Regions from separate parts of the Pseudomonas sp. m6p genome, predicted to be linked through region 2. Evidence: predicted binding sites of a transcription regulator. Region 2 holds the regulator's gene; the other holds the start of a gene.

Region 1 (10,786 bases), 1.1 Mb from region 2:
CGACTTTTGCCAGCCTGCGACGCTGCAGGCCAAGCTTGATCATGAGCTGGGCCTGCGACCCGATTCCCTGCGCCGCGTCGACTATCGGCAGTCGCGTTTCGAGCGCTGGAGCCCTCTGGGACTGGTGGTTCACATCACGCCGGCCAACGCGCCGCTGTTGGCGTTCTGTGCAGTCCTGGAAGGTCTGTTGAGCGGCAACGTCAACTGGCTGCGGCCCAGCAGCAGCGACGGCGGACTCACTGCGCGCCTGCTCCAGAAATTGCTGGAATGTGACCCGAGCGGGCAACTCGCTGGTTACGTCGCGGTGTTGCCGACAACGACCGGACAAATCGGTCAGCTGTGCAGACACGCCAACGGGGTCTCCGCCTGGGGCGGCGAAACCGCGCTGCAAGCCATCCGCCAGCAGATCCCACCGGGCTGTCGCTGGATCGACTGGGGTCACCGCATCAGCTTCGCCTACCTGACCCCGGATGCGGTATCGCCCGCCGTCCTCGATGCCATTGCCGATGAAGTCTGCCGCCTCGATCAGCAAGCCTGCTCCAGCCCGCAATGGTTGCTGGTGGACAGCGACGATGCGAGCGTATTGAACGATATCGGGGCGCAACTGGCTGCCGCGTTCGAGCGTCGCACCGGGCACTGGCCGGCGCTCACCCCGACGCTCGAAGAAGCCTCACAAATCACCACCAGTACGGCGATGGCGCGGCTGGCGCAGAGTTTTGCCGGGCAGACCGGCCGGGTCTGGAGTACGCCGCACTGGCGGGTGATCTGGAGCCATGACCGTCAGCTCGAACCTTCTGCGCTATTTCGCAGCCTGCTGCTCAAACCCCTGCCCCGCGAACTGCTCGGCGCTACGTTGTTGCCGTGGCGCAACGTACTGCAGAGCTGTGCCTTGCTGTGTCCTGAGGCACAAATCGCTGAACTGGCGCAGACGCTGATCGCCGCCGGTGTGACCCGCATCGCCCCGATTGAAGCCATCCACGACGGCTACGACGGCGAACCCCATGACGGTGTTTACGCCCTGCAGCGCCTGAGCCGTCGCGTGTCGGTCAGCCTGCCGCCGGACGCGCTGGCGGGGTGTGCCACGCTTGACCGTCAGCCTCCTGAGCCAGCGCTATCGGGGGTTTCGATCATGGACAAGGCGACATTTGCAAGTCAGCCACCGAATGCCAAGGCACAACTGTACTTTCGGTCCGGCGGCAGCAGCGGTACGCCCACACTTTCCGCTTTCAGTTACCACGATTTCCAGCTTCAGATGCGTGCCACCGCCGACGGCCTGTTCGCGGCCGGCCTCGATCCGGCGCAAGACAACGTCATGAACCTGTTCTTCAGCGGCGGGCTGTACGGCGGGTTTTCAAGTTTTGCCAAGGCGCTGGAACAACTGGAGGCCCGACACTGGCCGATGGGCGCTCCAGCGGATGACGATTACCGAGAGATCGCGCAACTGATCGTGCAACAACGGATTACGGTGCTGATCGGCATGCCCAGCACCGTGCACCGGTTGTTTCTCAATGAACAGCAGACGCTGCAGCGCTATGGCGCCATCGACAAGGTCTTTCTCGGTGGCGAGCACGTAAGCGCGCCCACCCGCGAGTTGTTGCAAAACTGCGGAGTCAGGCTGATCCGGTCGGCGATTTACGGCAGTGTCGATGCCGGTCCGCTCGGCCATGCCTGCCAGGCCACGGCAGACGGTGTGTTCCACCTGATGAGCGACATCCAGCACCTGGAAATCGTCCGTTTCGATCAGGACGCGCCGGTCGATCACGGTGAGTCGGGGCGTCTGCTGGTGACCTCCCGGGCGCGTCAGGGCCAGTCCGTGCAGCGCTATGACATCGGTGACAGCGGACGCTGGCTATCCGGCCCATGTCCCTGCGGTCTGACCTCACCGCGCTTCGAGCTGCTGCAACGGCACGGCAAATTGCTGCGCATCGCCACTGACTTCATCTCGCTGGCAACGCTGGCGCAGCGCCTGCAAGCACCGTTTCAACTGATCCTCGACCACGGCCCAGACGGCCGGGAACGCATGCGACTGCGCAGCCCTCTGGAGCCGGCTCAGGCCCATCTTCAACTGCAGGGCTATCAGACGCTGAGCACACTGGTGCAGACCGGACTGCTCACCGTGGACGTCGAGCAATGCGCCGTTGCGCAATTCGTCCGCAACAGACACAGCGGCAAGACACCCTCAGTGATTGATTCACGCCGCTGAAGACGGGCGCCTGCTGGCGCCCCACCGCTCCTTTGCATATGAAACCACCATGAACACCACCACAGATTTGAATGCCTTGCTCGATTTTGCCCGCCAACATTCGCCTTATTACCGCGAACACTTCAAGGACGTTGCAGATCCCGTCAGCAGCTTGAACGACTTGCCCTTGGTCGATCCCGGGCAGTACTGGCACGGCAGCCAGCCCCTGCAGCAGTGGTCGCCGTTGACCGGCCCGACCGCGGATGCGCTGGTATTCCAGACCGGGGGGACCACCGGCTCAGGCAAACTGTCGCTGTTCACCCGCGGCGAATGGCAAACCCTGACGCGCGACTTCGGCAGCCAGCTCACGGCACACCTGAACCCCGGCGACCGAGTCGCCAATCTGTTTTTCGTCGGTGACCTGTATGCCAGCTTCATCTTTGTCCACGATGCCCTGGCACATGTCGAGACGCCCGTCAGCGAGTTTCCGTTCACCGGGGCCGTCGATAGCGCCGTACTGGCCAAGTCGATCGTGGCGAACCGGATCAACGTGCTGGCCGGGGTGCCGGCGCAGTTGCTGAAATTTGCCGCCTGGCTCGAACGCCGGTCGCAGGTTCTGGAGGGCGTCGAAACCCTTCTCTACGGTGGCGAGAGCCTGTTCGGCGCACAACTGCAAATGCTGCGTCGGGTGCTTCCGAACGCGCGTATTGCCTCCATCGGTTACGCCAGCGTCGATGCCGGACTGATCGGCGTCAGCACCCGCGATTGCGCCCTGGGCGAACACCGGATGCTGGAGCACCACAGCGTGCTGGAGATCATCGATGAGGTGAGCGGCGCAGTCATCGAAGAATGCGACCGTAACGGCAAACTGGTCATGACCAATCTGACCCGTCGCCTGATGCCCGTCATCCGCTATCCCGTCGGCGATCTGGCGTGCTGGCGTGAACCGCCCGGCACGCCCATGCGCAAATTCGCGCTGATGGGACGCAGTATGAGCAGCCAGCGAGTGCGGGTGGGCGTTTTGAGTCTGGACATGCGTGACACTGGCGACCTGGTGCAAAGCCTCGGGAAAAGCGCCGACTGGCAATTGATCATCGAGCAGCAGGGAAAAAAAGACCTGCTGAGTCTCAGATGGGTACCCGACAGGCACATGACTGATATCGCCCAGGCCAGCGCAAACCTGCGCAGCACGCTGATCGAGCAATATCCGTTGATCGAGAAGCTGCACGGCGAGCAATTGCTCGATCTGCATGTGATCGCCTGCGCCAGCGATGAACTGACGTGTCACCCACGTTCCGGCAAGCATCAGCGGGTTGTGGACCGGCGCGACTATCAGACTCCGTGCGAGCAGCAAGCTTGATGGCCAAGACCATCCTGCGGCGTTATCGCATCACCGACGCACCGGCAGTCAATGGCCTGTTCGAAGCCATTTACAGCACTCGTTATCCTCAACCGCATGTGTATCTGCCGTGCATGATCAATCAGAATCACAGTGACGGACGCTGGCACTCGCTGGTGGCGGAGGTGAACGGGCAGATTCGCGGGCATGCCACCCTGTTTCGCTGGTCTGGCAGATCCTCACTGGCAGAACTGGCACTGACGGTGGTACATCCGGATGCCCGCGGGCAGAACATCGCCACACGGTTGGGCCGGCAATTGCTGATTCATGCCCAGGCCCTGGATTGCCGGGGCGTCACCATCAAGCAGGTCACGCACCATCCGTACACTCAGCGTATGGCCGCCAGTCTCGGTTTTCACAGCTGCGGTCTGTTGCCGGATTACGCCTCTTCGCCCTTCGATGGACAGGGCCGAGAGACGATCGTTGTCGGCCACTACGACATCGAGGGTTTTCGACGCCCACTGCCCGCGCTGGTCTGGCCAACGGATTGCGGCGAATTGATGTCGCATCTGGAGGGGGCGTTTGGTACCACCGACAAAGCCGCGCCCTGGAGAGGCCCGAAGGTCCATGTCGAACACGCCTCGGGGCGCTATGACATCGTGCTCAAGGAACTCGATGACAACCTGCTCAGGCAACTTGAGCGACTGCCGGTGCAATGGCTGGTTTCGCTCAGGCTCAGGCTCGCCCAGGGTTTTCCCGCCGCAATGGGCCAACTTGCCGATGTAGGTTTGGCTTTCACCGGGATCGTCCCCGATGAGCGTAGCGAAGGCTGGCTGGCGCTGTTTCATCGCGGCTACCAGCCATCTACGCTGATATTGCACTGTCCGCACATGCAACGCTTGCACGACCAAGCCCGACAGGTCGGGCAAATGTACCGAGGCTGAAAAAACGGCCCGCCCACAAAATGGGCGGGCCGTTTTCAAGATTCAGGCCTTGGCTTTGACGCCTTGATCCACCGGTTTCGGCGCGTTGCCTTCACCGTAGGTTTTCAGGTTCTGCAGCACGTAGATCGCCTTTTTGAATTCGGGGATCAGGTTCTTGCCGTAAGCGTTGCCATTGAGGCCATTGCTCTGGATCGCGTCGAGCTGGGTCGCGAAATATTCCAGTGCGTTGAATTTGGCATCGACGTCTTTGGTCACGCCGAACCGGTCGAACTTGTCGCCAGCATTGAGCAAGGTGAACGAGGTGATCTCGGAGATCAGCCCGCGGCTGCGCAGGAAAACGCTCAGATTGCCCAGTTGTTTGACCGAAGTGTTCGACGGGTCGAAGCCCTTGATGTTCTTGCGCAGGCCCTGCTTGTCCATTTCCGCGGTATTCAGCGCGTTCGGATCGTTGCCGACCATGGTCAGCATCTGCTGCACCTTGACGCTCTGATTCACCTGCTTTTTCGCGCCCGTATTGCGAACCAGCACCCCTGCCTTGCTTTCCCAACCACCGACAATGCCGATCGTCATGAGAAGACTCCCTGTGAAATAACCATGAAATGTCCTTGGTGACACTTTGAATGACGCGAAGTATCTACCGGCCAACTAGTGGCACCAACCCTTTTAGTGCAGTCGCTTACAATTTCTGTACATTCTCGATACAAATCACCGCAAGCTCACTATCACTGGGCTTCATGGCAGTTTGACGATGGCTGGCGATGCTTTTTCCGTACCGGTTAAACAGGCGGTCAATTCATTTGTATCAGGGTCGATACGCCCCTTCTGTCAGCCCGAAACTTTCTTGCACGAAAGTACCTAAAGCTTCCCCCTTCGCCGACGATACGCTGGTGTAACCCCGCCGTTTCTCCCTCGACCCCACAATAAGAATCGCAGCTCAAGGACCGGTCTCCATGCCCGCATTCCGCACCATTCAGGCTCGCTACACGTTATTTCTGGTTCTTTTCATCCTGCTGCTGTCGGTGTTGACCGTGGTCGGTATCAGCCAATTGGTCGCACCCAAGCTGCGGCATACCGAAGAACAGGTGGTGCTCAATCGCATCGCCGAAGTCGCCGAGCAGATTCAGGGCGAACTCAATAAGGTTCAGTCGCAGCAGCGCAGCATCACTCAGACCATTCCGCTGCTCGACAGCGCGGCCATCGACACGGTGTTGCCGGGGCTGGTGGATCAGTACGGCGAACTGAAAGTGTTTGGTGGCGGGATCTGGCCGTTGCCGGGTCAGCGTGAAGCCGGACGGAACAAGTTCAGCACGTTCTGGCACCGCGATGCCTCGGGCAAACTGGCGGTGAACACCTTCTGGAACAGCGACGCGGCGCCGAATTACTACGATCAGAGCTGGTACAAGGGTGGCATGCAGACCCCGCGCGGCCAGTGCGCCTGGGCGGCCGCCTATAAAGACGACGCCAGCGCCGAGCCGCGCACCAACTGCGCCATGGCGATCCAGAAAAACGGTGCGGCCTGGGGCGTGTCGACCATCGACGTGACGCTGGGCTTCTTCAACGATCTGGTGGCGCGCAAGGAAAAAGACCTCAACGCCGAAATGCTGATCGTCGAGGCCGACGGCAAGATCATCAGCAACAGCTCGCGCATCAGCGGCCCGATCGTGCTGAAGAACATCAGCGAGCTGGCCGCCGGTTCGACTTTCGCCAGTCAGGTCAAGGCGGGTCTGCAAAACCGTGATCAGGCGCAACGCGTCGAGTTCGACAACAATGGCGAGGCCAGCACGTTCTTCATGCGCCCGATCGAAGGCACGCCGTGGTTCCTCGCCACCGCCCTGCCAACGAAAATGCTCACTGCCCAGCGTGACGACGTGCTCAGCAGCCTGAGCCTGCTGCAGATTCCGCTGGTGATTCTGCTGGTGCTGTTGCAGGTGTATGCGATCCGCCAACTGGTGTCGCGAATGAAGGCGCTCAAGGCCAATATCGATTCGTTGTCCAGCGGCGATGCCGATCTGACCCGGCGCATCACCATCCGCGCCGAAGATGAACTGGGCGCCATCGGCCACTCGGTCAACACCTTTATTGCCTACTTGCAGAACATGATCGGTGAAGTGACGCAGGCCACCGGCGCCATGGCCTCAAGCCTCGACGATCTGCAACGCACGTCGGCCAACACCAGCCAGATTCTGCTGCGCCATGCATCGGAAACCGATCAGACCGTTACCGCCATCACCGAGATGAGCTCGACGGCCGAAAGCGTCGCGCAGAACGCCGCAGAAACCGCAGCGTTCACCCAACGCGCCAACGAAAACGCCGACCGTTCGCGGGTGGTCGTCGGTGAAGCCACCAACAGCGTGGTGGCCTTGATCGATGAAGTGGCCAGTGCCACCAAAAAAGTCGAGAACATGCAGCAGGACGCCCAGCGCATCACCGAGATCCTCGGGGTGATCGGCGCCATCGCCGGCCAGACCAACTTGCTGGCGCTCAACGCCGCCATCGAAGCCGCCCGGGCCGGTGAACAGGGTCGCGGCTTTGCCGTGGTGGCCGACGAAGTTCGCGCCCTCGCCGCCCGCACTCAGGCCAGCACCTCGGAGATCAACGAAATGCTGACTCGCCTGACCCAAGGCGTGAGCTCCTCGGTCAGCGCCATGGAAAACACTCAGGCCAGTTGCCAGTCCGCCGCCGACGCCACCGCGCGGGTCAACTCGGGTCTGGATGAAATGGCCGGCTCGGTCAGTCACATCAACAGCCTCAGCACGCAGATCGCCACCGCTGCCGAACAGCAGAGCGCAGTCACCGAAGAGATCAACCGCAGCATGGTGCAGATCCGGCACATGGTCGAAGAACTGGTGCACAGCGGCCAGGCCAGCGAACGCAACACCCACCAGTTGCTGGAAGCCAATAACCGGGTGAGCGCGATCATGGGGCGGTTCAAGGTTCGTTGAGCCTGACAGATTTGTAATCTTTCACTCAGCAGGCTGTCAGGCTTGATCAATGATCATCCTGCCAGCCTGTCTTGTATCAACTTGAAACACTCCGTTGATGCCGGGCAGGATAATCCGGTCAAAATGCTTTCCTTTTTGATCGTCATCCGAGCCGAGAATCCATTATGCGAACCTCCCTGCGACTGACCGCCCTCAGCGCCCTGCTTCTCTCCTCCCTGGCCCAGGCGGCCGACCTGATTCCGATCGAAGTCCATCGCGACGCCAATTGCGGCTGCTGCAAAAAATGGATCAGCCACCTCGAAGCCAACGGCTTCAAAGTCGAAGACCACGTCGAAAGCGACATGAGCAGCTTCAAGCAGCAACACGGCGTACCACCGCGCCTGGGCTCGTGCCATACCGCGCTGATCAATGGCAAGTTCGTCGAAGGCCACGTGCCGGCTGAACAAGTACTGGCCCTGAGCAAGCGTGACGATCTGTTGGGTATCGCCGCACCGGGCATGCCCATGGGGTCGCCGGGCATGGAAATGGACGGCATGAGCGATGCCTATCAAGTGATCGGCCTGAAGAAAGACGGCACGGATGTGGTGGTGGCGGACTATCCGGCGCATTGATGGCTGCCGGTTACCTCGGGCTGTTCGCGGCGGCGTTCGGCGCTGCGACGCTGCTGCCGCTGCAATCCGAAGCACTTCTGGTCGGGCTGATCGCCAGCGATCGTTACTGGCTCTGGGGGCTATTGGGCGTGGCGACGCTGGGCAATGTCCTCGGTTCGCTGGTCAACTGGTGTCTGGGGCGCGGCCTCGAACGGTTTCAGGATCGCCGCTGGTTTCCGGTGAGCGCGAAACACATGGCCATTGCACGCAAACATTACGAGCGTTACGGTCACTGGTCACTGCTACTCAGTTGGCTGCCGGTGATCGGTGATCCGCTGACCCTGATCGCCGGCGTCATGCGCGAGCCACTCGGGCGCTTTCTATTGATCGTCACCCTGGCCAAGGGCGCGCGCTACGCGGTGGTGGCGATGCTGACCCTGGGCTGGCTCGGTTGAACATTCCGCTCGCGGCGTTGCCTGTCGTTAACGTCGCCCTAATCCGGGCGTTCCAGCATCGGCCGATTTTCATGGAGTTTGTCCCTATGTCCGTCACGCTCTCCCGCTGGCTGCCCGGCCTGTTCCTCAGCGCTGCGCTGCCGCTGTTTGCCCATGCCGCCGCATCTGAAGCAGCCCCCGCCGACGGCCCGACCTATGGTCCGGAGCTGCAGGGTTTTCAGTATCCCTACACACTCAAGCACTTTGCCTTTCAGTCCCAGGGTAAATCCCTGCAGATGGGTTACATGGACGTCGCCGCCCATGGCAAGGCCAACGGCCGCACCGTGGTGCTGATGCACGGCAAGAATTTCTGCGCCGCCACCTGGGACAGCTCGATCAAGGCCTTGAGCGAGGCCGGTTACCGCGTCGTCGCGCCGGATCAGATCGGCTTCTGCACCTCGAGCAAGCCCGACCACTATCAGTACAGTTTCCAGCAACTGGCGACCAATACCCAACAACTGCTCAAGGCCCTCGGCATCCAGAAAGCCACGCTGCTCGGCCACTCCACCGGCGGCATGCTCGCCACCCGCTACGCGCTATTGTTTCCGGAACAGGTCGAACAACTGGCGCTGGTCAACCCGATCGGTCTGGAGGACTGGAAAGCCCTCGGCGTGCCTTATCGCACCGTCGATCAGTGGTACCAGCGCGAACTCAAGGTCACCGCCCAAGGCATTCGCGACTACGAACGCAACACCTATTACGACGGCCGCTGGAAACCCGAATTCGACCGCTGGGTCGACATGCTCGCCGGCCTGAGCAATGGGCCAGGCAAGACCCAGGTGGCATGGAACTCGGCGCTGATCTACGACATGATCTTCACCCAGCCGGTGTACTACGAGTTCAAGGACTTGAAAATGCCGACCCTGTTGCTGATCGGCACGTCCGACACCACGGCCATCGGCAAGGATCTCGCGTCCCCCGAGGTCAAGGCGAAAATCGGCCACTATGAGGTGCTCGGCAAGCAGGTCGCCAAGCTGATTCCACAGTCGACGCTGGTGGAATTCCCCGGCATGGGCCACGCGCCGCAGATGGAAGAGCCGGCGAAATTTCACCAGGCCTTGCTCGGCTGGCTGAACAACCCCAATCCCGTTCGTTGATGAGGTAAGGCTGATGGCGGTGCAGATTGCAGTGATCGATGACTGGCAGGACGTGGCGCGTGACGTGGTCGACTGGTCGGTGCTCGACAGCATCGGCGAAGTGACGTTTGTGCACGACTACCCGGCGGACAACGCCACACTGGTCGAACGTCTTGGCCAGTACCAGGTGATCTGCGTAATGCGCGAGCGCACGCGTTTCGACCAGGACCTGCTGCAGCGCCTGCCCAACCTCAAGCTGCTGGTCACCGGCGGCATGCGCAACGCGGCGCTGGACATGCAGGCGGCTGCCGACCTCGGGATCAAGGTCTGCGGCACCGACAGCTATAAGCACGCGGCGCCGGAACTGACCTGGGCGCTGATCATGGCCGCCACGCGCAATCTGGTGAGTGAAGCCAATTCCCTGCGCGCCGGCGGCTGGCAGCAAGGGCTGGGCGGTGATTTGCACGGTAAAACCCTGGGCATTCTTGGTCTGGGCAGCATCGGTCAAAAGGTCGCGCAATTCGGTCAGGTGTTTGGCATGCGCGTAATTGCCTGGAGTGAGAATCTCACCGCCGAACGCGCTGAAGCCGTCGGCGTGACCCGGGTCAGCAAACAGCAACTGTTCGAGCAGGCCGATGTGCTGTCGGTGCATCTGGTATTGAGCGAGCGCAGCCGTGGGCTGGTCGACGCACAGGCGCTGGACTGGATGAAACCCGGCGCGCTGCTGGTCAACACCGCCCGCGGGCCGATCGTCGATGAAGCGGCGCTGATCAAGGCATTGCAGAAACGCAAGATCGCCGCAGCGGCGCTGGATGTGTTCGATCAGGAACCATTGCCTGAACTGCATCCGTTTCGCACGCTGGACAATGTGCTGGCCACACCGCATGTGGGGTATGTCAGCCGACAGAACTACCAACAGTTCTTTTCGCAAATGATCGACGATATTCAGGGTTGGGCGGCCGGCAACCCAATCCGAATCCTCAATTGACCCCGTGTAGGAGCTGCCGAAGGCTGCGATCTTTTGATCTTGATCTAAAAAAACAAGATCAAAAGATCGCAGCCTTCGGCAGCTCCTACAGGTGCATCCGTGTTCAGCAGATCAACAAACTGACCGCACCACAACAGTGCGCTTCGCCTTTCCGCTAGCACAAAATCGTGACCGGCCAGTCACCGTTTTAGCCCTCTCCATCAAAAAAACCTGCCCTTCGTCGGTGCGTTC
Region 2 (10,786 bases):
ATCAAGCCAAGGTTGGACGGGGTAGCCCACCATAGTCTCTACAACCGATTCAATAGTGCCGCTGGCAACATTGGCACCGTTGAAGAGTTGGTCAGGGTTTTCTCTTCGCCCAATAACTACTCCGATACATGGGGGAGCAATGGCACTGCCCTGCAGATGCGTTATCACAAACCACAATTTCACATGGTTGATGATCAGTTACAGGTCACGGGTGGGCAGGACTTTCGATGGGAGGTCGAGGGGGAGATCGAGCCGCAGGATGTGCCGGACATTTACTTTGTCTGGGCACTGATTGTGTTGAAGGCGTACCCAGAAGATCCTTTTCATCAGCCTGAGGAAATCGTGACCTTAGGCTATTCTGAGGAGGCGTTTGTCGACGTGGGAGGGAGTCCGATCCGTAAGGGTACGCGCTACCTGGTGGGCCGCGATTTGCGTCTTGGTGCGATTAATCCAGCGCAAATTTTGACTGCCGGATATCCGTGAGTGCGCGGTTTTTTCTGATTTTTGTTCACCTGCGCTAAGGGTGATAGTCGTCCTGCGTCTGTTTCGCGGTCGGCTCCATGGCGCCCAGCTTCTTTCAAGACACTTCCCCTGGAGCAAACCTCAATTTCAATCCCCGGCAAAAGTTGGAAGGCTTCTTGCAGTAGCCGCCGTGCGCCTGCTTCGGGCGTCAAAAGTTTGCTTTAAAGGAACGGGGAAAACCGGTGGATCGCTCTCAGTTATTCAACACTGCTCGCTCGAATGTTGCCGACCTCAGTCGAGGCAATCTGGGCGTGCCGTTGTTGCTGCTGGTCATGCTGGCCATGATGATGCTGCCGGTGCCGCCGTTCCTGCTGGACGTGTTCTTCACCTTCAACATCGCCTTGTCGATTGTCGTCCTGCTGGTCTGCGTGTACGCGTTGCGGCCGCTGGATTTCGCGGTGTTCCCGACGATTCTGCTGGTGGCGACGCTGCTGCGGCTGGCGTTGAACGTGGCCTCGACGCGGGTGGTGATGCTCCACGGTCAGGACGGCCACGCCGCCGCCGGCAAGGTGATCCAGGCCTTCGGTGAAGTGGTGATCGGCGGTAACTACGTGGTCGGTATCGTGGTCTTCGCGATCCTGATGATCATCAACTTCGTCGTGGTGACCAAGGGTGCCGGGCGGATTTCCGAGGTGAGCGCGCGCTTCACCCTCGACGCAATGCCTGGCAAACAAATGGCGATCGACGCCGACCTCAACGCCGGTCTGATCGACCAGAACCAGGCCAAGGCGCGCCGTCAGGAAGTCGCGCAAGAGGCTGAGTTCTACGGTTCGATGGACGGTGCCAGCAAGTTCGTGCGGGGTGACGCCATTGCCGGCTTGCTGATCCTGTTCATCAACCTCATCGGCGGCATGGCGGTCGGTATCTTCCAGCACAACATGAACTTCGCCGACGCCGGCAAGGTGTACGCCTTGCTGACCATCGGTGACGGTTTGGTGGCGCAATTGCCATCACTGTTGTTATCGACAGCGGCAGCGATCATGGTGACCCGTGCTTCCGGTTCGGAAGACATGGGCAAGCAGATCAACCGGCAGATGTTCGCTTCGCCCAAAGCACTGGCAGTGGCGGCTGGTCTGATGGCGGTCATGGGCTTGGTGCCGGGCATGCCGCACTTCTCGTTCCTGAGCATGGCCGCGCTGGCGGCCGGTGGCGCGTACCTGTTCTGGAAAAAGCAGAACGTCGCCAAGGTTCAGGCCCTGCAAGAGGTTCAGCGTCAGCAGGAACTGCTGCCGTCGCCGGCCCGCGCCATGGAAACCAAGGAGCTGGGCTGGGATGACGTGACGCCGATCGACATGATCGGCCTGGAAGTTGGCTATCGCCTGATCCCGCTGGTCGATCGCAATCAGGGCGGGCAGTTGCTGGCGCGGATCAAGGGCGTGCGCAAGAAGCTCTCGCAGGACCTGGGCTTCCTGATGCCGACCGTGCATATCCGTGACAACCTCGATCTGGCGCCGAGTGCCTACCGCCTGACCCTGATGGGCGTGATCCTGGCCGAAGCCGAAATCTACCCGGATCGCGAACTGGCGATCAACCCGGGGCAGGTCTACGGCACGCTCAACGGCATTACCGCCAAAGATCCGGCTTTCGGCCTGGAGGCGGTGTGGATCGAAGTCAGCCAGCGCGCGCAGGCGCAATCGCTCGGGTACACCGTGGTCGACGCCAGTACCGTGGTCGCGACGCACTTGAACCAGATTCTGTACAAACACTCCAGTGAGCTGATCGGCCACGAAGAAGTGCAGCAACTCATGCAATTGCTGGCCAAAAGCTCGCCGAAACTGGCTGAAGAGCTGGTGCCGGGTGTGGTGTCGCTGTCGCAATTGCTCAAGGTGCTGCAGGCATTGCTGGCCGAACACGTGCCGGTACGCGACATCCGCAGCATTGCCGAAGCCATCGCCAACAACGCCGCCAAGAGTCAAGATACCGCCGCTTTGGTGGCCGCCGTACGCGTCGGCGTATCCCGCGCCATCGTCCAAAGCATTGTAGGCACTGACTCCGAGCTGCCTGTGATCACCTTGGAACCAAGGTTGGAACAAATATTGCTCAATAGTCTGCAGAAGGCAGGACAAGGCTCGGAAGAGGGCGTTCTGCTGGAGCCAAGCATGGCCGAGAAGCTGCAGCGTTCGCTCATCGAAGCGGCGCAGCGCCAGGAAATGCAAGGTCAACCGGTGATCCTGTTGGTAGCAGGCCCGATCCGCGCGATGCTCTCGCGTTTCGGTCGCCTCGCCGTCCCGGGGCTGCACGTGTTGGCCTACCAGGAAATTCCGGACAACAAGCAAGTGACCATCGTTGCGACAGTAGGGCCCAACGGCTGAGGTAGTGGTTTATGCAAGTTAAGCGTTTTTTCGCCGCCGATATGCGTCAGGCCATGAAGCTGGTTCGTGATGAGCTGGGCGCTGATGCCGCCATCATTGGCAACCGCCGCATTGCCGGCGGCGTCGAGCTGACGGCGGCGCTGGATTACAAGTTGTCGGCGCTGGCGCCACGGGTGCCGAACATGGAACTCGAGGACGAACTGCGCAAGACCCAGTCGCGCATCGTCACCGCTCAGGCCGAACTGAGCCTGCGTGGCGAAGCCGATGGCAATAGCAATCGCCAGATCTTTGCCGGGCTGCCGTTGACGGCCGGCCTGCCACTGACCGCTGCCGAGCCGTTGAGCGAACCGACCTACGCCGCCCCGGCGCGTCCGGCGCCGGCAGCTGCACCAGCATCGGCGGGTGTCGATCCGCGTGCGCTGGATTCGATGCGTTTCGAATTGAACAGTCTGCGTGAGCTGATGGAAGTGCAGCTCGGCACCCTGGCCTGGAACCAGCTGCAAGGCAGCCGTCCGGCGCAAGCCAATCTGTATCGCCGCCTGCAGCGCATCGGTCTGTCCGGGCCGTTGTCGCGCGACCTGCTGGCGATGATCACCGACATCGAAGAACCGCGTCAGGCCTGGCGTATGCTGCTCGCGCACCTGGCGCGGATGATTGCCGTACCGGAAGTCGAGCCGCTGGAAGAGGGCGGGGTGATTGCCATGGTCGGCCCGGCCGGCATGGGCAAGACCACCACCCTGGCCAAACTCGCTGCGCGCTACGTGCTCAAGTACGGCGCGCAGAATGTGGCGCTGGTCAGCATGGACAGCTTCCGCATCGGTGCGCAGGAGCAACTCAAGACCCTGGGGCGGATTCTCAACGTGCCGGTGACCCACGTCGATCCGGGCCAATCGCTGGTTCAGGCGCTGGACCCTCTGCTGCGCAAACGCGTGGTGCTGATCGATACCGCCGGCCTGCAGGCCAGCGATCCGGCGCTGCGCATGCAGCTGGAAAGTCTGGCCGGGCGTGGCATCCGTTCAAAAAATTATCTGGTGCTGGCAACCACCAGCCAGAAACAGGTTCTAACCGCCGCTTATCACAGTTACAAGCGTTGCGGGCTTGCCGGCTGCATCCTGACTAAACTGGATGAGACGGCCAGCCTTGGCGAAGTGTTGAGCCTGGCGATCAGTCATGAACTGCCGGTCGCGTACCTGACCGATGGCCCACGGATTCCGGATGATCTGCATCTGCCGCGCCGTCATCAGTTGGTCAGCCGCGCCGTCAGCGTGCAAATGCAGGAAGAACCCAGCGAAGAAGCCATGGCTGACATGTTCGCTGATATCTACCACAGCCCGACCAAGCAGGTTGGCTGAGGTAATGAACAGTTTTTGTACCTACATCGATGGTCTGCCATGCATTGTTCCGGTTGTGAACGCGCAGCCAGTAATGTGGCCTCCGTCTATGCAAGACAAGGTAAAGAAATAACATGGGCAGCATGCATCCCGTACAGGTGATCGCGGTGACCGGCGGCAAAGGTGGCGTCGGCAAGACTAACGTGTCAGTGAACTTGTCTCTGGCGCTGGCAGAGCTTGGCCGTCGGGTCATGCTGCTGGACGCTGACCTGGGGCTGGCGAACGTCGACGTTCTGCTGGGACTGACCCCCAAACGCACGCTGGCCGATGTAATCGAAGGCCGCTGCGAGCTGCGCGACGTGCTGTTGCAGGGCCCCGGCGGGATCCGCATCGTGCCGGCCGCTTCCGGCACCCAGAGCATGGTGCACCTGAGCCCGGCGCAACATGCCGGTCTGATTCAGGCCTTCAGCGACATCGGCGACAATCTCGATGTACTGGTGATCGACACCGCTGCGGGCATTGGTGACTCGGTAGTCAGTTTCGTGCGCGCCGCGCAGGAAGTGTTGCTGGTGGTCTGCGACGAGCCGACCTCGATCACCGACGCCTACGCGCTGATCAAACTGCTCAACCGCGACTACGGCATGAACCGCTTCCGCGTCCTCGCCAACATGGCGCAGAGTCCGCAGGAAGGGCGCAATCTGTTCGCCAAGTTGACCAAGGTCACGGATCGCTTTCTCGACGTCGCCTTACAATACGTCGGCGCGGTGCCGTACGACGAAAGCGTGCGCAAGGCAGTGCAGAAGCAGCGAGCGGTCTATGAAGCCTTTCCGCGTTCCAAGTGCGCGCTGGCGTTCAAGGCGATCGCACAGAAGGTCGATACCTGGCCGCTGCCTGCCAACCCGCGTGGGCACCTTGAGTTTTTCGTCGAGCGCCTCGTGCAGCAAACGGCAGGGCCTGTGTTATGACCGCCAGCGGTATGAACTACTACAAGAAATCGGCACGTGACGCGCAGTACGAGTTGATCGAGCGTTACGCGCCACTGGTCAAGCGCATTGCCTATCACTTGCTGGCGCGCTTGCCGGCGAGTGTGCAGGTTGAAGACCTGATTCAGGCCGGGATGATCGGCCTGCTCGAAGTCTCGACCAAATATGACGCCAGCAAAGGCGCCAGTTTCGAAACGTACGCGGGCATTCGGATCCGCGGCGCGATGCTCGATGAAGTGCGCAAAGGGGATTGGGCACCACGCTCGGTTCACCGCAACACCCGTATGGTCAGCGACGCAATTCGCTCAATTGAAGCTAAAACCGGCCGTGATGCTAAAGATCACGAGGTTGCGGCCGAACTCCAATTGAGTCTCGATGATTACTACGGGATTTTGAATGACACGCTGGGCAGCCGGCTGTTCAGTTTCGACGATCTGCTGCAGGACGGCGAACACGAAGGGCTGCACGAGGATGGCGCCAGTGCTCATCTTGAGCCGTCACGCGATCTGGAAGATGAACGCTTCCAGGCTGCGCTGGCGGACGCGATTGCCAATTTGCCGGAGCGTGAGCGACTGGTGTTGGCGCTGTACTACGACGAAGAACTGAACCTCAAGGAAATCGGTGAAGTCCTTGGCGTCAGTGAATCGCGGGTCAGCCAGTTACACAGCCAGTGCGCGGCCCGTTTGCGGGGGCGTTTGGGGGAGTGGCGAGCGCGCTGAAGGCAGTGTGGGGACACTGCGAACGAGGCTGGTGCGGTGATGAACGGCACCGGTCTTGCTCTGTTGTGCTCCAGACAGTCATCGAGTGCTTTGCCGGATTGATTGAAATGGCGCGTCCAGGTGCTGGGCGCGTTTAAGACTGCTTGGAGGTCGAATTGGACAAGAACATGAAAATCCTCATCGTTGATGACTTCTCAACGATGCGGCGGATCATCAAGAACCTGCTGCGTGATCTGGGGTTCACCAACACCGTCGAGGCCGACGATGGCACCACTGCCATTCCGGTGCTCAACAGCGGAAGCATCGACTTTCTGGTAACGGACTGGAACATGCCGGGCATGACCGGTATCGACCTGCTGCGCCACGTGCGTGCCGATGAAAAACTCAAGCACCTGCCCGTGCTGATGGTGACTGCCGAAGCCAAGCGCGAGCAGATCATCGAAGCGGCCCAGGCCGGCGTGAACGGCTACGTGGTCAAACCTTTCACGGCTCAGGCGCTGAAAGAAAAAATCGAGAAGATTTTCGAACGCATCGGCTGATGAACGCGCGGGGGAGCTATGGAGCATAACGAATCTTCACAGGGCGATTTCGAATCGACCCTGAAAAAACACGCGGTCGAACTGGTCGAGAGCCTTGAAAAAGGCAGGTTCGGCGACGCTGTGCAACTGATCCATGAGCTCAATCAGACCCGTGACCGTGGCCTGTATCAGGAAGTGGGCAAGCTCACACGCGAACTGCACAGTGCGATCGTCAACTTCCAGATCGATCCGCACATGCCACAGGCCGAGGAAGTGTCGCAAATCACCGACGCCACCGAACGCCTGGGCTATGTGGTCAAGCTGACCGAAGCCGCGGCCAACCGCACCATGGATCTGGTGGAAAGCGCCACCCCGGTGGTCAATGGCCTGGCTGAAGAAGCCCAGGCGCTGAGCACCGATTGGGGCCGCTTCATGCGTCGTGAAGTCGGGGCTGAAGAGTTCCGCGAACTGGCGCGCCGGGTCGACGGTTTTCTGTCACGCAGCAGCACGGACAACCGTGCGGTGTCGAGCAACCTGAACGACATCCTGCTGGCTCAGGATTACCAGGACCTCACCGGTCAGGTGATCAAGCGTGTGACCCAACTGGTCACCGAAGTCGAAAGCAATTTGCTCAAACTCGTCCTCATGGCCAGTCAGGTTGACCGCTTTGCGGGCATCGAACACGACCGTGCCGCGATGCTTGCAGAAAAAGATCCACAAAAACATCTCTCGCAGGGTGAAGGTCCGCAGATTCATGCCGATAAACGAGAAGACGTTGTGTCCGGTCAGGACGATGTGGACGATTTGTTATCCAGCCTCGGATTCTAGAGTTTTGGAATTTTAGGTTTTTTGGGTTTTTAGACCTGTAGGAGCACCCCATTAATGAGCTTCGGCGCCGATGAAGAGATCCTTCAGGATTTCCTGGTTGAGGCCGGCGAGATTCTTGAGCAACTGTCCGAGCAACTGGTCGAGCTGGAAAGCCGCCCGGATGACGCAGATCTGCTCAACGCAATTTTTCGCGGTTTCCACACTGTAAAAGGGGGCGCCGGCTTCCTTCAGCTCAACGAGCTGGTGGAGTGCTGTCACATCGCCGAAAACGTGTTCGACATCCTGCGCAAGGGTGAGCGTCGCGTTGATGCAGAACTGATGGACGTGGTGCTTGAAGCACTGGACGCGGTGAACAGCATGTTCAGCGAAGTCCGTGAACGTGCACCGATCACGGCCGCCACTCCGGAACTGCTGGCCGCGCTGGCGCGTCTGGCCGAGCCGCAATCGGCGGACGAAGCTCCGGCTTCGCCGGTGGCCGAGATGATCGAAGAGCTGGTCGTCGAAGGCGATTCGAGCGATTCGGGCGACATCACCGATAACGAATTTGAACAGCTGCTGGATTCGCTGAACGCCGTCAAGGCTGAAGCCGAAGCCCCGGCCGCTGCTGCGCCTGCGCCGGCTGCCGATGCGGCCGCCAGCGATGAAATCACCGACGCCGAATTCGAGTCGTTGCTCGATCAGTTGCACGGCAAAGGCCAGTTCGCGCCAGACGCCGTGGCACCGACTGCGGCTGCTCCGGCGGCACCGGCGGCGGGCGACAGCTCGGACATCACCGACGACGAATTTGAAGCACTGCTCGATCAATTGCACGGCAAGGGCAACTTCGCCGTTGAAGCGCTGGAATCGGCTATTGCTTCGGCACCGGCTGCGCCTGCCGCACCGGCGGCCGCGGCTGCCGGCAGCGACCTGATCAGCGATCACGAATTCGAATCGCTGCTCGACGAATTGCACGGTAAAGGCAAGTTCACCGACGTTGGCGCCGCTGCTGCGGGCACCGCATCGACCGTGGCTGCGCCTGCTGCCAAGGCCGTCGCCGCTCCGGCTGCTGCGCCGAAGGCTGCGCCCAAGCCTGAGCCGAAAGCCGAAGCGCCAAAACCGGCCGCCGCTGCTGCACCGGCGCCGGCCCGTGCTGCCGCTGCTCCGCCGCCGGAAAAACCGGCGAGCGAAGCCGAAACCACCGTGCGTGTCGACACTGCGCGTCTCGACGAAATCATGAACATGGTCGGCGAACTGGTGCTGGTGCGTAACCGCCTGGTGCGCCTGGGTCTCAACAGCGGCGACGAAGCCATGTCCAAGGCCGTGTCGAACCTCGACGTGGTCACGGCGGACTTGCAGACCGCGGTGATGAAGACCCGGATGCAGCCGATCAAGAAGGTCTTCGGGCGCTTCCCGCGTCTGGTTCGTGACCTCGCGCGCCAGCTCAAGAAAGAGATCAACCTGGAACTGGTGGGTGAAGAAACCGACCTCGACAAAAACCTTGTCGAGGCCTTGGCCGACCCGCTGGTCCACTTGGTGCGCAACGCGGTCGACCATGGCATCGAGTCACCGGAAGAGCGCGAAGCTTCGGGCAAGGCCCGTGGCGGTCGCGTGGTACTGGCCGCCGAGCAGGAAGGCGACCACATCCTGTTGTCGATCTCCGACGACGGCAAGGGCATGGACCCGAACGTGCTGCGTTCGATCGCGGTAAAACGCGGTGTGATGGACAAGGACGCGGCCGATCGCCTGAGCGATACCGAGTGCTACAACCTGATCTTCGCCCCGGGTTTCTCGACCAAGACCGAGATCTCCGACGTGTCCGGCCGCGGTGTCGGCATGGACGTGGTGAAAACCAAGATTTCCCAGCTCAACGGTTCGATCAACATCTACTCGACCAAGGGCCAGGGCTCGAAGATCGTCATCAAGGTGCCGCTGACGCTTGCGATCATGCCGACCCTGATGGTCATGCTCGGCAATCAGGCGTTTGCGTTCCCGTTGGTCAACGTCAACGAAATCTTCCACCTCGACCTGTCGACCACCAACGTGGTGGATGGCCAGGAAGTGGTGATCGTGCGGGACAAGGCGCTGCCATTGTTCTACCTCAAGCGCTGGCTGGTCAGCTCCGCCGCTCACGAAGAGCAGCGCGAAGGCCATGTGGTGATCCTGTCGGTGGGCACCCAGCGGATCGGCTTCGTCGTCGATCAACTGGTCGGCCAGGAAGAAGTGGTCATCAAGCCATTGGGCAAAATGCTGCAGGGCACTCCGGGCATGTCCGGCGCCACCATCACCGGTGACGGCCGCATCGCGTTGATCCTCGATGTTCCAAGCATGCTCAAGCGTTACGCGACGAAGCGTATTTGAATCCGGGGCGGCGGGGCGACGACGTCCCGCTGCACCTAATGGAGTGTTTATGGCAGTCAAAGTCCTGGTGGTGGACGATTCGGGTTTTTTCCGCCGCCGCGTCTCGGAAATTCTTTCAGCGGATCCGAGCATCCAGGTGGTCGGCACGGCTACCAACGGTAAAGAGGCGATCGATCAGGCCCTGGCCCTCAAGCCGGACGTGATCACCATGGACTACGAGATGCCGATGATGGATGGCATCACGGCGGTGCGGCACATCATGCAGCGCTGCCCGACCCCGGTGTTGATGTTCTCCTCGCTGACCCACGAAGGCGCCCGGGTGACCCTGGATGCGCTGGACGCCGGTGCGGTGGATTTCCTGCCGAAGAATTTCGAAGACATTTCTCGTAACCCGGAGAAGGTCAAGCAACTGCTGTGCGAGAAGGTCCACAGCATCTCGCGCAGTAACCGTCGTTTCAGTGCCTACAGTGCGCCGGCTCCGGCCGCTGCACCGACGCCTGCACCCGCCCCGGCGGCTTCGAGTTTCAGCAGCCACAGCACTGCTGCTCCGACGCGTCCGGCTCCAGCTCCAGCACCTGCTCGCGCGCCAGCCGCCAGCGCGTCGTCGCCGGCACCGAAACGCAAAGCCTACAAACTGGTTGCCATCGGGACTTCGACCGGCGGCCCGGTTGCCCTGCAGCGGGTGCTGACCCAGTTGCCGGCGAACTTCCCGGCGCCGATCGTGCTGATCCAGCACATGCCGGCGGCGTTCACCAAGGCCTTTGCCGAGCGTCTGGACAAGCTGTGCCGCATCAGCGTCAAGGAAGCCGAGGATGGCGACATCCTGCGTCCGGGCCTGGCGCTGCTGGCCCCGGGTGGCAAGCAGATGATGATCGACGGCCGTGGCGCGGTGAAAATCCTGCCGGGCGACGAGCGTCTGAATTACAAGCCGTGCGTGGACATCACCTTCGGTTCGGCGGCCAAGTCCTACGGCGACAAAGTTCTGGCGGTGGTCCTTACCGGCATGGGCGCCGACGGCCGTGAAGGCGCACGTCTGCTCAAGCAGGGCGGCAGCTCGGTATGGGCCCAAGACGAAGCAAGCTGCGTGATCTACGGCATGCCGATGGCCATCGTCAAAGCCGATCTGGCTGACGCGGTCTACGGCCTGGACGACATCGGCAAGCACATCGTCGAGGCGTGTATCTGATGGATGTTTTAAGCCTTATCGGGATTATCCTGGCGTTCGTCGCCATCATC

The links. Region 2 encodes FliA, which starts transcription of late flagellar genes. Its sites were predicted from a motif close to CTAAAGTTTNNNNNNNNNNNGCCGNTAA; they were not measured.
Region 1: ACYZUM_RS09385 (methyl-accepting chemotaxis protein) is a predicted target of FliA. The motif match lies at 5,321-5,348, and genes of this name have one in related genera.

The regions. Positions count from the first base shown of each region.
Region 1 covers NZ_CM147084.1:2,074,407-2,085,192, reverse strand. The annotation lists gene ACYZUM_RS09405 (acyl-CoA reductase) at 1-2,203, shown strand, start outside; gene ACYZUM_RS09400 (phenylacetate--CoA ligase family protein) at 2,253-3,542, shown strand; gene ACYZUM_RS09395 (GNAT family N-acetyltransferase) at 3,542-4,465, shown strand; gene ACYZUM_RS09390 (hypothetical protein) at 4,508-5,035, opposite strand; gene ACYZUM_RS09385 (methyl-accepting chemotaxis protein) at 5,416-7,407, shown strand; gene ACYZUM_RS09380 (DUF411 domain-containing protein) at 7,572-8,018, shown strand; gene ACYZUM_RS09375 (YqaA family protein) at 8,018-8,452, shown strand; gene ACYZUM_RS09370 (alpha/beta fold hydrolase) at 8,539-9,588, shown strand; gene ACYZUM_RS09365 (D-2-hydroxyacid dehydrogenase family protein) at 9,602-10,555, shown strand.
Region 2 covers NZ_CM147084.1:973,335-984,120, forward strand. The annotation lists gene ACYZUM_RS04580 (hypothetical protein) at 1-483, shown strand, start outside; gene flhA (flagellar biosynthesis protein FlhA) at 705-2,834, shown strand; gene flhF (flagellar biosynthesis protein FlhF) at 2,846-4,186, shown strand; gene fleN (flagellar synthesis regulator FleN) at 4,300-5,130, shown strand; gene fliA (RNA polymerase sigma factor FliA) at 5,127-5,867, shown strand; gene ACYZUM_RS04605 (chemotaxis response regulator CheY) at 6,035-6,406, shown strand; gene ACYZUM_RS04610 (protein phosphatase CheZ) at 6,425-7,213, shown strand; gene ACYZUM_RS04615 (chemotaxis protein CheA) at 7,268-9,550, shown strand; gene ACYZUM_RS04620 (protein-glutamate methylesterase/protein-glutamine glutaminase) at 9,600-10,736, shown strand; gene ACYZUM_RS04625 (flagellar motor protein) at 10,736-10,786, shown strand, end outside.